Regions from separate parts of the Brevibacillus sp. HD3.3A genome, predicted to be linked through region 1. Evidence: riboswitches for the same ligand, from Rfam matches in the RefSeq annotation. Region 1 holds a riboswitch; each other region holds the start of a gene.

The links. Region 1 has a riboswitch for cobalamin ahead of cobO (cob(I)yrinic acid a,c-diamide adenosyltransferase). Riboswitches for the same ligand answer to the same signal wherever they lie in the genome.
Region 2: linked by a shared signal. The riboswitch ahead of HP435_RS27950 (hypothetical protein) and the one ahead of cobO (cob(I)yrinic acid a,c-diamide adenosyltransferase) in region 1 are both predicted to bind cobalamin.
Region 3: linked by a shared signal. The riboswitch ahead of HP435_RS18750 (ABC transporter substrate-binding protein) and the one ahead of cobO (cob(I)yrinic acid a,c-diamide adenosyltransferase) in region 1 are both predicted to bind cobalamin.

Annotation. Positions count from the first base shown of each region.
Region 1 is NZ_CP085874.1:1,243,546-1,248,383, reverse strand. It holds gene HP435_RS06290 (histidine phosphatase family protein) at 1-276, opposite strand, end outside; gene cobS (adenosylcobinamide-GDP ribazoletransferase) at 273-1,013, opposite strand; gene cobU (bifunctional adenosylcobinamide kinase/adenosylcobinamide-phosphate guanylyltransferase) at 1,010-1,540, opposite strand; gene cobD (threonine-phosphate decarboxylase CobD) at 1,546-2,652, opposite strand; gene cobO (cob(I)yrinic acid a,c-diamide adenosyltransferase) at 2,652-3,191, opposite strand; cobalamin riboswitch at 3,462-3,685, opposite strand; gene HP435_RS06265 (TerD family protein) at 3,865-4,838, opposite strand, start outside.
Region 2 is NZ_CP085874.1:5,999,490-6,004,327, forward strand. It holds gene prpB (methylisocitrate lyase) at 1-85, opposite strand, end outside; gene HP435_RS27940 (bifunctional 2-methylcitrate dehydratase/aconitate hydratase) at 99-1,529, opposite strand; gene mmgD (citrate synthase) at 1,569-2,678, opposite strand; gene HP435_RS27950 (hypothetical protein) at 2,668-2,913, opposite strand; cobalamin riboswitch at 3,066-3,265, opposite strand; gene HP435_RS27955 (YhgE/Pip domain-containing protein) at 3,390-4,838, opposite strand, start outside.
Region 3 is NZ_CP085874.1:4,047,186-4,052,023, reverse strand. It holds gene HP435_RS18765 (helix-turn-helix domain-containing protein) at 1-125, shown strand, start outside; gene HP435_RS18760 (YbaK/EbsC family protein) at 185-670, shown strand; gene HP435_RS18755 (MBL fold metallo-hydrolase) at 769-1,716, shown strand; cobalamin riboswitch at 1,859-2,001, shown strand; gene HP435_RS18750 (ABC transporter substrate-binding protein) at 2,149-3,132, shown strand; gene HP435_RS18745 (FecCD family ABC transporter permease) at 3,134-4,171, shown strand; gene HP435_RS18740 (ABC transporter ATP-binding protein) at 4,179-4,838, shown strand, end outside.

The sequences.
Region 1 (4,838 bases):
CAGCAGCTCCCAGTCGCCAAAAGACAGCTCCCGCAAAGCCGGAACAGAGATGATCGGCACATCCCATACGTCGGCCAGCGGTTGGGCCGTCTCCAGGCACCGGAGCAAATCGCTGGCGTAGAGCGCATCAGGCCGTTCGATCTGGCGGGACAAGCGCTCTGCCAGTTCACTCGCCTGCCTTTTTCCATCTATGTTCAAAGGGACGTCGCTATGCCCGAGATATCTGTGTTCCCGATTGCTGTCAGTCTCGCCATGGCGTATCCAGACCCACCTCATAACCACCAACTCCCGACCAGTACAAGCAGCATGACCGCCTCGCTGCTCTCGATGACAGCCCCGTAGCAATCCCCGTTCAGCCCGCCCAGCTTGCGGGCAACCGAACGACAGAACAGCAGAGCGAACAAGCACGATCCAGCGATCGCCGCGACGACCTGCCAGCCGCCTGCCAGCCAGCCAGCTGCGAGCAAAGCCACATAGCCGATGACGATCGCCCACAGCGACAATCCGGCGCTGATGCCTTTGCCGATCCCTTTATCCGCCGACAAGTACGGCCAGAACCGAATGGCAAGCAGGACATGGGTCCGCGCCGCTGCGGGAACAAAAACGAGGAGCAGCCCCCAGCCTGGATGTGTCAGCTCTGCCAAAGCGCCCGCCTTGAGCAGCAGTAGCAAAAGCGCCGCCAGCACGCCAAAAGCACCCACGCGGCTGTCCTTCATGATCGCAAGCACTTGTTCTTTTGGCCTGCTGCTGCCCAATCCGTCCGCCAAATCCATCCAGCCGTCGAGATGCAGTCCGCCTGTGATGTACACCCAGACGACGAGCGTCAACACGGCGGCAAGCCACGGACTGAAGAGCGAAAGCCCTGCCTGGTGGACACCCCATAGCAAAATACCTATGACCAGCCCGACAGCCGGATACCAGTTGACGCTTTTTTTCCACGCCTCATCGGATGGGCGCAGCCACGGGACGGGAATCCGCGTAAAAAAGGCAATCGCGTGCCAAAATGCATTCATCCTTTGATCCTCCACGGGATTCCGGCCATTACCGCGTAGACGGCATCCGCCTGCCGTGCACTCTGTTGATTGACATCCCCGAGCACATCGGCGAACCATCTGCCCAGCCGATTCATCGCCACTCCGCCCAAGCCGACCTCGCTGGTGACTGCGATCACTTTTTGCGGGGAGCGGCTGACGAGGGCAAGCCACGCCTCCAGTTCCTGCAAAAGCGCTTCGGTATGCTCCTGGCTGCGCCACTGCGCTTCCTCGACGCTCATCAGCCGATTGCTCACCCATGTCGACAAGCAATCAATCAGCACGACCCCGTAGCCTGATGCAACGCTCTCGTAGTCGCAAAGCCGCTCCCCTACCTCGACGCTTCCCCATTGACTTGGACGGCGCTCTTTGTGCCGCTCGATCCGCTGCTTCATCTCTTCGTCCCAGGCTTGCCCCGTTGCTACGTAAAGAACTCGCTCGCCAGCCTGTTCGGCCAGCTCTTCGGCAAAGCGGCTCTTGCCGGAGCGAACGCCGCCTGTCACCAACACCAGACTCAACGCTTGCCGCCCCTTTCATCCCGCACCTCGCGCAAGACCGCCATCAGGCGAGCATTTTCCGCACTTCCGCGAACCGCGATGCGCACGTCATGGGCAGTCAGTCCGGGATACATCGCGCAATTGCGGATCAGCACCCCTTTTTTGCCAAGCCATTCTTGCAACTGGGCCGCCGGCAGCTCCCCCGGCGAGCGAACGAGCAAGAAGTTCGCCTCTCCCGGCCACACTTGCCATCCCAGCTCCTTGCCGACGAAGTCGAGCAATTTGGCCCGCTCTTCGGCGATCAGGCTGCGGGTTTTTCGCTCGTACTCCTGCTCTATCAGGCACAGTTCCCCCGCCAAAAGGGCCAGCGCATTCACGCTCCAGCTCACTTGCTTTTGCCGCATGTTGGCGATCGCGTCCGGATGGGCGATCGCGTATCCCAGACGCAGACCGGGAATCGCATACATTTTCGTCATCGACCGCATCAAAATGACCCGAGGAAAGCTCTCCAGGCGACTCGCCAGCGTAAATTGCCGTTCTTCCGCCACGAAATCGAGAAAAGCTTCGTCCACGACCAGCCAGGTGCCTGTCTCTGCCGCCCAGTCCGCCATTTGCAACAGCTCCTGCGGCTCGTACAAGATCCCGGTCGGGTTGTTCGGCGAGCCGACAAATACGAGATCAGCCTGTTCAAACAGCTTGTACAGCTCGGCATGATCCGGCTTGTAGCCGTTCTCTGCTTTTCCGTAGCAACCAATGACACGCGCGCCAAACTGCTCGGAAAGCTCTGCATATTCCGAAAAGCACGGATACACGACGCCGACTGTCTCTGGTTGCAGCCCGAGAATCGCCAAAGCCATCGCTTCCGCCGCTCCATTGGCTGGCAAAAGATATGCTTCCGGCAGTCCGAGACGCTTCGCCAGCGCCTGGCGAAACTCGCGGTGTCCCGGGTCCGGATAGCGCAACACCGCAGACAGCGAATCCAGCAGCATGTCCCTGACCCGTTCCGGCATGCCGAGCGGATTGATATTGGCGCTGAAATCGAGAAACTCTCCAGGCTTTACGCCAAAGCGTTGCGAGGCGGTCAGCAAGTCGCCACCGTGACCATACGTTTCCAGCACGTTCATTAAAATTCTACCCCCAGCACTGCTGGTATTCCTTCGTCATAGTAATGCTTGAGCGGCTTCATTTCTGTCACCAGATCAGCCATGTCCATCACTTCCTGCTTGGCGCTCCGCCCCGTCACGACCAGATGCACATGGCTCGGCCTGTTTTGAATCGCTTCCAAAACATCCGACAGCGGCAGCACATCGTCAATGGGAAAACGATCGATCGCCAGCGCGTTGTTCAGCTCGTCCAAAATCACGACGTCATACGCTCCCGAAGACAGCTTTTCCCGGGCAAAAGCCCACGCCTCCTTGAGCGCTTCCCGATGCTCCTCTGGCGTCTTCGTCCACGTAAAGCCTACGCCCTTTTGCACGATCTCGATGCCGAGCTTGTCAAAAATGATTTTCTCTCCATACGTCCGCTCAGGCGACTTGATGAACTGAATCATAATCACCTTTTTCCCCCGCCCGGTCGCCCGTACAGCCAGGCCCACCGCTGCTGTCGTCTTTCCTTTTCCGTCTCCGGTATAGACCAAAAACAGTCCACGTTTATTGCTCACAACGCACACCCCCAGATTGAAGTGAAGACCTTGCTGTCATTTTGACCCTACATACTTTTCAGGGCCCCCGTCAGTTACCTAAAAAAGGATAGTTTTCTCCAGCCCTTTTCAGGTACTTTTCGGGGACCCCATTGTCCAGTCCAAAAAGTGTCAGCGATTGCTTGTCAGGCGCACAAAAAAACGCTTTGTTTTCCAAAATCTAGAAGGAAAACAAAGCGCGGATAGCTGACAAAAACAATCCTCACCTCTTCCTTTGACCCGAAGGAAAACAGTGCATACACCAAAACAGGCAGGTTTCCTGGCTCAAGGATCATCACTCTTCTTCTCCTTCCCGCCTCGTAGTGGGGCAGTGGATGGCGCCGTTGCCAGGAAGAAGAGCTACTCTTTTACAGTGGCGGGACCGCGTTGGCATTTCACCAAACTTCCCTTTTAACCCTGTCTTTCACGAAATAAGCACTCGCAAAAACACAAGGACCTGTTTTCTATCCTATTCAAATGTCGTTCATTCATTTCAATAACACTCACTTGTTTTAATAATAGCAAATGCTACCGTGGATTCAAGCAAAAGCTGCAAATCGGAGAGGGAAAATGGAAAAACACGGAAAATCCGAGGGAGCGATTCTTGCAAACAACGAAAAAAGCCAGCCTGAGCTGACTTTTAAACTTCCCATCATTAACCAGCGAGGAAATCAGCCAAGATCACTTCCATGTCAAACGGGGTAATCCCCTCTTCCATGGAAAAAACCGTGTCTGCTTCCTCCATCCGGTCGGTAATCGTCCCTCTCGCCTGTGCGTGCAGGGTGAACAGCTCGTGCAAGGTCGGCTTCACAAGTGTCGTCAGCGCGCGGCCCATCCATTCGATACCGCCGCCATTTGCCTCTACGTTGTTGACGAAGCGCGGATGCGAACGCAGCGCGATGTCCGTCCAAATGACTTTTCGCTCTGCCAGATCGAGAATGACCGGGAGGCAGATCGTCGAACGGGCAGCGATGTCGGCTTTATCCTGAACTGTCAACGGTTCAAAAACTTCGCCGGACTCGGGCTGACTGCGGATCATCCAGCCTGCGAAGCACTCCGGCAAATCGCAATACGGCTGGCTCGTAAACGAGTTCAGTGACATCACGACATAGCGCCCGCCGTATCGAAGCACTGACTCGATATCGACATCGATGAACTCGCACGCTCCGTTCGGCGCCTGTACGACATCGCCGCTATGGCAGGCGCGATACTTCGCGGACCGCAAATTGGTGTAGGACACATGCTCCATGTACGTCCACTTCTCGTCATACAGGACAGCGGACAAATCGATATCTACCCGCCCGGTAGGGACATCGTTGACGATCCCTTCCTTCCACCAGGTGAAAAAGCGGATCGTGCTCCCCTCGGGGATCGGCAGTCTGGAGCCGCGCGCTATCGTGCGCAACGCCTTGCTTGCCGATCTTTGGGAAAAAGGCACCAGTTGCTCGTGCAATTGCGGGTCGATATAAACTTTTCCGAGAGCAGGCAAGGCAGAAAAGCGCTGAATCAACACCTCGCGACATATCCCGGCTGCACGCGCGCGCTGTTCATCCGCCAGCCGTGGAAGCGCATTGGGGATCGCCTGTACTTTTGCCACTTCTCCTTTTGGAAAGAACGTTCGCCACTCAC
Region 2 (4,838 bases), 1.4 Mb from region 1:
GCAAAATGTCAGGCGCCGACATGAGCGAGCGCAGCTGCTCAGCCAGATCTTTTTGCGTCATAGGTTGATCCACGATCCACGCCAAGCCAAACGCCTCCTTATCCGATCAAAAACAGATTCATAAACTCGTTCACGCGCATCTGCCCCAATTGTTCGTGGTCAAAGCAGACTTGCTCGATTTTGCGCTGCTGCCCGGCTGGGAAATGGGTACGCAATGTATCCGAAAACTTTTCCTCGATCTTCGGAATCGCTTCCTGACGGCGGAAACGGTGTCCGAGCGGATATTCGCACTCGACGTTCTCCGTCTTCGTTCCATCCTTGAAGTGAATCTGTACCGCATTTGCGATTGAGCGCTTGTTCGGATCGAGGTAATCGTACGTGTACTGCTTGTTCTCGATCACCTTCATTTTCGCGCGCAGACTGTCTATTCTCGGGTCGCTGGCGGTTTCGTCTTCGTAATGCTCCGCTGTAATCGTTCCTTTGAGCAGAGCAATGGCGGTAATGTATTGCAGGCAGTGGTCACGGTCAGCCGGATTGTGCAGCGGGCCGACCTTGTCGATAATCCGGATAGCCGATTCATGAGTCGTAATCGTGATGGAATCGATCTCTTCCAGTCGGTCGATGACTTGCGGGTGCAGCGTTACGGCGCACTCTGCTGCGGTTTGGGCGTGGAACTCTGCCGGATACGATACTTTGAACAGCACGTGCTCCATCACGTAGGAGTCGAGCGGTCGAGCGAGCTTCAGTTCTTTTTTGTTGAACAAAACGTCCTGGAATCCCCAGCCTGGCGCAGACAGTGCGGACGGGTAACCCATTTCGCCTTTTAGCGCCATCAATGCCAGATGCACGCCCCGGCTGGTCGCGTCTCCCGCAGCCCATGACTTGCGCGATCCCGTATTCGGTGCGTGACGATAAGTGCGCAGGCTGGAATTGTCGATCCATGCGTTGGACAAGGCGTTAATGATCTCTTCCCGGCCCCCGCCCAGCAGCTTCGTCACGACCGCAGTCGTGGCGATTTTGACGAACAGAACGTGATCAAGCCCCACGCGGTTCAAGCTGTTTTCCAGCGCGAGCACTCCCTGAATCTCGTGCGCCTTCACCATCATTTCCAAAACATCGCGCACGACGAGCGGTTCTTTTCCTTCTGCCAGGCGCACACGGCTCACATAGTCGGCTACAGCCAAAATGCCTCCCAGGTTGTCGGACGGATGTCCCCACTCGGCTGCCAGCCACGTATCGTTGTAGTCGAGCCAGCGAATCATGCATCCGATGTTGAACGCTCCGCGCACAGGATCAAGCACATACGCTGTGCCGGGAACACGGCTGCCGTTCGGAACGACTGTGCCCGGGACGATAGGCCCCAAAAGCTTCGTGCACTCGGGATAGGACAAGGCCAAAATGCCGCATCCGAGCGTGTCCAACAGCACGTAGCGCGCGGTCTGGAACGCCTCCTCGCTCGTAATCTCCTTCGTCAGCACATAGTCTGCGATCTCCTCCAGCAACTGGTCTGTTTTCGTGCGATCATTCATTTTCAACAAGCGACTCATTCCTTTCTGCTTGGATTGGATTTAGGCGTGGCGTTGGCCGATGTAGTTGACCCGTGGACGGAAAAGGCGGTTGTGGCTATGCTGCTCGATGACGTGTGCGCACAGCCCCACTGTTCTTGCGCTGAAAAAGATCGGTGTGTACAGCGGAATCGGAATCCCCAGCATCCAGTAAACCGGAGCGGCGTAGTAGTCCAGATTCGGGTAAATGCCCTTCTCGCGCTCCATGATTTTTTCGCCTGCCTCGCACATCTGGTACAGCAAGTCGTCGCCTTTTGCATCACACAATTGCTTCAGGGCGTCCTTCATCATCAGTGCGCGCGGGTCGATCTTTTTCATGTACACGCGGTGCCCGAAGCCCATGATCCGCGCCTTGTTGGCCAGCTTGGACTCCAGCAAAGCTTCAAACTCCTTGACCGAGCCTGCCTCAAGCAGCATGTGCATCACCGCTTCGTTCGCGCCGCCGTGCAAGTTCCCTTTCAAGGAAGCGACCGCCCCGGTCAACGCCCCGTACAAATCCGACATCGTCGAGGCAATGACGCGTGCCGTAAACGTCGAATTAGGCATCTCATGCTCGCTGTACAAAACAAGCGAACGGTCGAAAATGGCTTCTTCAAAGTCGGACGGGATTTTGCCCGTGATCATGTACAGGAAATTCGCACTGTACGACAGCTCCGGCAGCGGCGCGATCAGCGCTTCCTTTTGAATCACGCGGTAGCTGTTGGCGACGATGTTCGGCACTTTGCCCAGCAGCTTGTAAGCCCGCTCCTTGTTGGCTTGCGCCGTGCAGTTGTCCAGTTGGCTGTCGTATCCGGCAAGCGCAGAAAGCCCGGTGCGCAAGCCGTCCATCGGATGCGTTTTTTCCGGCAGCAGCTTGAGCATGTCGAATACTTGGTTCGGTATGTCGTACTCGGCTTTCAGCTTTTCTTCCACTTCGCGCTTTTGCTGTTCGTTCGGCAACGATTCTTCCAGCAAAAGATGGACGATATCCAAGTAACGATGCGCTTTGGACAGCTCGATCAAATCGTACCCTTTGATGACGATTTCCCCTTGCTTCGTATCCAAAAAGGAAATGCTCGTTTCCGCAGCGACCACACCTTCCAGACCTGGAAAAAACTTTTCTTCAGCTCCCATTCTCTTCATCCTCCGCCCCGATTAAGTTGACCTTTAGACGTTGATAAGCCTTGTCGAGATTGTGCAAAAGCTTTTCTTGATCTGCCTGATTTTCTGCTCGCCTGATGACCTCTGCTTTTAATTTCGCGTAATGCGCTTTGATCGCGCTCGGGTTCTCTATCGTCAAGTTGTTCATAATGCACGCCTGAAAATCGTTGGTGAAATACTCCACCGTTCCAAACAAAAAATCACTCATCCGTCACGTACCCTCCTGAAAATCCGCACAAAAAAACAACTTCCGCAGAAGTTGTTAAGAGGCGAATGAATACCGAAATAAGCATGCTGATTGTGAAAATCAAAAACACGCCTATCCATCTCGCACTTAACACCCCCTATCCTCGTAGGTATTGATGTTGCGCTCAAACAGGCAGGTCTCCTGGCTTATGATCATCGCTTTTCGAACCTTCCCATTTTCGGCTGGCGAAAACAGTGGTATCTTCGAATCGCTCCCAATTACAGTTGCGGGACAGCGTCGGATTCGAACCGAACTTCCCTTTTAAGCAGATAAAAGTGTTGAATTTATCTGCACCTGTTTGTACACGTATGAAGTTTGCTCTCAATATATCAGTTATTTTGAAAATTAACAATTCTTTTCTTTGCTAAATATTGGATATTTCAGCCATAGAAAAAGCCAGCCCATCTACTGACAGGCTGGCATCATGGCCGAGCGGATTACCCGATGATCTTCGTTTTCTTCGCATTTTCCATCGATTTTTGAATCAGCCCGCTCAGCGGTCGTTTCAAGGCCAGCGCAATAAACAGACTGATGCCGATGAAGCCGCACAGCATGAGAATATCCCGAATCGCCGTCTCCCAGAGGACGCCCCCGACCCCTTCACGCAACAAACTGATCGCGTAGGTGAACGGCATAAACGGATTGAGTGCCTGGAAAAAAGGCGCCGTCATGCTGATCGGGAACGTGCCCCCGGAGCTGGAAAACTGGAAGACCATGAAAATGATCGCGATACCCTTGCCGACATTGCCGAATACCGACAACAGCGTATACGTGATCGTCACGAACACCATACTGACGAGCATCGCGAAAAGGACAAACGGAACTTTGTCCGCCACATACGCTTCCAAAATGTAAAAGTCACCGAGCGTAATACACAGTGCCTGGAACAGCCCGATTGTCACGAATGTGCCCAGACGGCCAAGGTACAGCTGGTACGGCTTGTAGCGTCCGTCCGGGTTCTCCGGGTCTGGTTTGAGCAAAGAAATCAGCAAGGTCGCTCCTACCCATAGCGACAATACTCCGTAAAAAGGCGACATTGCCGAACCGTAGTTGGGAATCGGATATTTGCGGTTTTCCTTGATCTGCACCGGACTTGCCAAAAACTCGCTCTCTCGCTTGATATCCCCGCGCAGCAGCTTGGCGAGATCGGCAAAGTGATTGTTCGCCTCGACCTCTCTCAGCTTGTCCGCCGCTTGCGCAATCGCACTCTCCAGCTTGGGCAGATCATCGCGCACCAGCTCGGCTACCCGGTGGACGCCGTTCTCCACCTCAGGCAGCTTGTTGCGGACAAAGTCAGCCAGCTTGGTCAGCTCCGCCTCGGCTTGCGGCAAATCGTTTTGGATGAAGCCAGCCGCCTGGTCGAGCTTTTGCTTGATTTCTGGCAAATGCTGCTTGAGGAACGGCGCTGCCGTGTGGATCGCTTTGGCAAACGCTTCGGACTTGCTTTGCAACGTTTGCGCCAGTTCATGGACCCGCGCCTGAATCTGCGGCAGCTCCTGCTCGATTCGTTTCAGCTCGGCCAGCCCCAGTTCCAGTCCGGCTTTTGTCTCTTTCAAAATCGCCTCGATATCCGGCAGCTTGTCTTTTGCTTTTTGCAGCAGTTCGGCGGAATCGCCCACGACTGTTTTCAGCTTTTCAATGCCCTCCGCGATTTTCGGAACGATTTCGCTATCGTAGCGCGCCAGGATGTCTCCCAGCTCCGCACTCGTGTTTTTCGCCAACTGATTCAGACTCTCGCTCAAGTCTCTTGCGGGCTTTTTCCCGTCTGCCAACGCTTTTGCTATCGTATCGAGAATCTCGATTTGCCGATGCATTTTCTCCTCCAGCTTATGGAGCCGCTCGGAAAAAGGCGTCAGCGGCTGCCCCGGAATGTAGCGGTTCAGCTT
Region 3 (4,838 bases), 2.8 Mb from region 1:
ACGAACGGTTTCGCATGTCGGAAGGAGACGGCATCCGTTTTGCTGGAAACGTTCCCCATCAGTACAGCAATGAAGGCGAAAAGCAAGCCGTCATTCAGGTCGTGATGTATTACGCAGAGCCTTAGCTATAACCATACCTGTCGTTCATTTAACGAAAACGTGTAAAAGGAAAGGAGCAAAACTAATGCAGCGATTAAAAGAAAGCGCGCAGAAAGTGCAAGCGAGATTGCAACAATTGGGGTATGACAATCAGGTGGTCGAACTGCCGGATAGCACCCGCACAGCTGCGGAGGCAGCGCAAGCGATCGGATGCGAGGTCGCGCAAATTGCCAAGTCGATCATTTTTCGCCGGAAGACGACGGACAAGCCTGTTCTGGTCGTGGCAAGCGGCACAAACCGGATCGACGAAAAGCTGCTCGCGCAATGGATGCAGGAGAAGCCGGGAAAAGCAGATGCCGATTTTGTGCGCGAAAAAACCGGATTTGTCATCGGCGGTGTCTCGCCCGTCGGACATCTGGAACCGATTGAGACGTGGATTGATGAGGATTTGCTTCGCTTCGAAGTCATCTGGGCGGCTGCCGGGCATCCGAACGCTGTTTTTTCGCTGACGCCAAAGCAACTGGTACAAATGACGAATGGCGAAGTAGCGCGCATCGCTTCCCGCCCGTAACCAGCCAAGAAACGGCAAAGCCCTCTCGAATCCGGGCACGATCAATGGTAAAGTGGAAATATTCACACGATATCAAGTTGGCAGGGGGAGAAAAATCGATGCAACCTACTGAACCGATTTCCTTGGGACACCGCATCCATCTGATTGACGGCTTTGACATGGGCTGGGCGGAGCGGACGGGAACGTATGTAATAGCAGAGGAACAATTGACGCTTGTCGAGACAGGGCCAAGCCCGTCCGTGCCGTACATTGTGGCAGGATTGCACAAGCTCGGCTTTTCGCCGGAGCAAGTCAAATACATCATCGTGACGCACATTCATCTGGATCACGCGGGTGGGGCAGGCTTGTTTTTGCGCGAATGCCCGCAGGCCAAAATCGTGGTGCATCCAAAAGGAGCGCGCCATCTGGTGGACCCGAGTCGCTTGATTGCGGGAGCGAAAGCCGTTTACCAGGACGATTTCAACCGCCTGTTCGATCCGATTGTGGCGATTCCCGAGGAGCGAATCTTGGTGCGAAAAGACGGAGACACCTTGCCGATCGGGCCGAACTGTGTCCTTGAATTTTTGGATTCGCCCGGCCATGCGAACCATCATTTCAGCATTTACGATCCGGTTAGCCGCGGCATGTTCACAGGTGATACAGCGGGCGTTTTTTATCCGCAGCTCCAAAAAGACGGATTGCATTTCGTTTTGCCGTCCACGTCTCCAAATCAGTTCGATCCGCAGGCGATGCTTGCGTCTATCGAGCGTTTTCGCAAGCGCGAACTCCAGCGTATCTACTTCGGGCATTTTGGCATGACGGAAGAAGTGGAGGACGTCTATCGGCAAGTGGCAGAGTGGCTTCCCGTATTCGTGGCAGAAGGCGAGGCGGCCGTTTCCGCCGGGCTTGGCACGGAGCAATTGGGGGACAGGCTGTTCGCTCTTGTCAGCCAGCATCTGAAAGCGCGCGGCATTGCCGAGCAGCATGAAGTGATGAGCGTCCTGCGACTGGATTTGCAGGTGTGCGCGATGGGAATTATCGATTACTTGCACAAGCGCAAACAGTAATTTTCGTCGGTTAGGCAAAAGGCTAGTGGCTGCTGCAGGTTGACGGGTAGCCTGGGCCTGCGTTTTGGTGCAAAATGACGCATTCTTTTTTGGGCCAAGGAATGCTATGATGGTGGGTGAGTCTTAGCTTGCAGGCACAAACAACTGAATACAGCAAGCAGGTGCCTCGTCTGTCATGGGCGAGGTGAAAAGGGAAGCCGGTGCAAATCCGGCGCGGTCCCGCCACTGTAAAGCGGCTGTCGCAAGCCGCAAGCCAGGAGACCTGCCTGTTTGCATGATGTGCCTGCGCCTTCGCGGAAAGGTTCGGCCCGTTCAGGACTTTTTGGCGTGACCAGATCGTTCTGGCAAGTCGACCCTTTTGTTTCCCGCTGGAAGCGAAGGGGTTTTTCTATGCTAAGAATCAACCAGTTGCCCAGAAAGGAAGTTATACATATGAAACGTTCGTGGAAACTGCTCATGCCCATGGTCATTGCTGCAAGCTTGGTCGGCTGCACAGGCAATGGCAACACGCAAACAGCCCCTGCTCCAAAGACAGAGGCGCCACAGACAACACCACAGGAAACAACGGCCAAAGCGACTGTCTACCCGCTGACGGTCAAGGATTCGACGGGAAAAGAAGTGACCTTGCAAAAAGAGCCGCAGCGGATTGTCTCCACCTCTCCGGGTGAAACAGAGATTTTGTTCGCACTCGGCCTGAACGACCGGATCGTCGGGGTGTCCGACTACGACGATTATCCGGCAGAAGCTGCCACGAAGCCGAAAGTGGGCGGTGTCGTCAAGCCGAGCGAAGAGGCGATTCTCGCCCAGTCGCCTGATCTGGTCATCGGCGGAATCTCGATGGATGAGCCTGTCGCTGCGAAGCTGAAAACGTTGGGCATGCCTGTTTACGTGACTCACCCGCAAAAAATGGATGAGATATTTGACAACATTTTGGCGATGGGTGTCATTACAAACAGACAGGAGCAGGCGGAAAAAGTAGTCGCAAGCATGAAGCAGGACATCGCGCGCGTGCAGGAAGCGGTCAAAGCGGTGAAGCCGGAAGACAAGAAAAAAGTGTACCTGGAATTTTCGCCGGGCTGGACGGTGGGCAAAGGGGAATTTCTGGATGAGCTGATTTCACTGGCAGGCGCGACAAACATTGCCGCTGATACCCAAGGGTGGAACCCGATCAGCGAAGAAAAGATTTTAAAAAGCGATCCTGACGTCATTTTGTATGCAAAAGGCATTACGGACGACAAGACAGGGAAAAAGCTGGAGGACATCATTGCGAACCGCAACGGCTGGGACAAGATGAAGGCGATCCGCGACAAGCAGATTTTCGGGATGGAGCAAAATTTGCTTTCGCGCCCGGGACCGCGGATTACCCAAGGTTTGATCGAGGTAGCCAAAGCGATTTACCCTGATCTGGTGAAATAAAATGAAGAAGCAGTTGCTTTTATGGGGAGGGGCCAGCAGTCTGATCCTGCTGGCATCGGCGGTAGTCAGCATTTCGATGGGAGCGGCATCGCTTCCGCTTTCGCAAGTATGGCTGATCTTGTTGCATCAGCTCCCCGGCATGTCGGACTTGGTTGCCGTGACATGGCCGGATTCGTCCGAGCAAATCGTGATGAAAGTGCGTTTTCCCCGCGTCATCCTGGCGATTCTGGTAGGGGCTTGCCTGTCGCTTGCGGGCGCCGGATTTCAAGGGGTGCTGCGCAATCCGCTCGCAGACCCGTTTACGATGGGAGTGGCATCCGGAGCTGCTGTCGGTGCCGCTTTTCTGATCCTGTTTGGCTTGCAATTCGCTTTTCTCGGGGAATGGAGCACGCCTGTGGTCGCCTTTTTGACGGGGCTGTGCAGTCTGTGGATTGTACTGTCGCTGGCGAAGACACAGGGCAAGCTGCAAACAGAGACGCTCATTTTATCCGGGGTCGTCATTCAGGCGTTTCTCGGTTCGCTCGTCTCTTTTATGGTGTCCTTGTCGAACCAGACGGTGAACGAAATCGTCTTTTGGCTGATGGGCAGCTTGTCGTTTCGCGGCTGGGCTTTTACGTATGTACTGATTCCGTATGTGCTGATCGGTGTAATCATCCTTGTTGGCTATGCCCGTTCCTTGAACTTGTTTGCCCTGGGAGAGCGTCAGGCAGCGCATTTGGGCGTCAATGTCGACAAGACGAAGCTCATTATTTTGCTCGTATCCACCTTGTTGACGGCGGCGGCGGTTTCGATCTCAGGGATCATAGGCTTCGTTGGCCTGGTCGTGCCACATCTGGTACGGATGCTGGTCGGGCCGGATTACCGCATCCTGCTGCCGATGTCGGCGATTTGCGGCGGTATCTACGTCCTGTGGGCGGATACATTGGCGCGAATGCTGCTCGTTCCGACGGAAATTCCGCTCGGTGTCGTGACCGCCTTTTTGGGAGCGCCGTTTTTCGCCTATTTGTTAAAGCAAAACAAACGGATCGGAAGGAGGTAGACCTGCGATGATCCACGTACGAGGTTTGCAGAAAGCTTACCAGGATGTAGCGGTTCTGAGAGAAATCGAATTCGACGTGAAGCGGGGAGAGTTTTTCGGCATCATTGGCCCGAATGGCAGCGGCAAATCGACGCTGTTGAAAATGATCTCCGGCGTCATTGACCCTGACGCGGGCGAGGTTACGCTTGCTGACAAGCCGCTTGCCCGCTATACGCGCAAGGAGCTGGCCCGTGTTCTCGCCGTACTGGAACAGGAAGGACTGCCTCCTGTCGGTTTTCGTGTCCGCGAGGTGCTGGAGATGGGGCGCTTTCCTTATCAAAACTGGCTGGGCGAGGAAAAGGAAGACGTTACGCCGCTGATTGAGGAAATCATGCAGTTGCTTGGTCTTGCGCCGCTGGCGGAGCGTACGCTGGATCAGCTGAGCGGAGGAGAGAAGCAACGCGTGGCATTGGGCAAAGCGCTCGTGCAAAAACCGCAACTGCTGTTGCTGGACGAACCGACTACGTACCTCGACATCGGCTATCAGATTCAGCTCATGGATATCGTGCGCAAGTGGCAAAAGACGACGCAAGTGACCGTCGTAGCGGTTCTCCACGATTTGAATCTGGCGTCGCTGTACTGCGACCGCATCCTGATGCTGCACAGAGGCGAGCAGATCGGTGTCGGT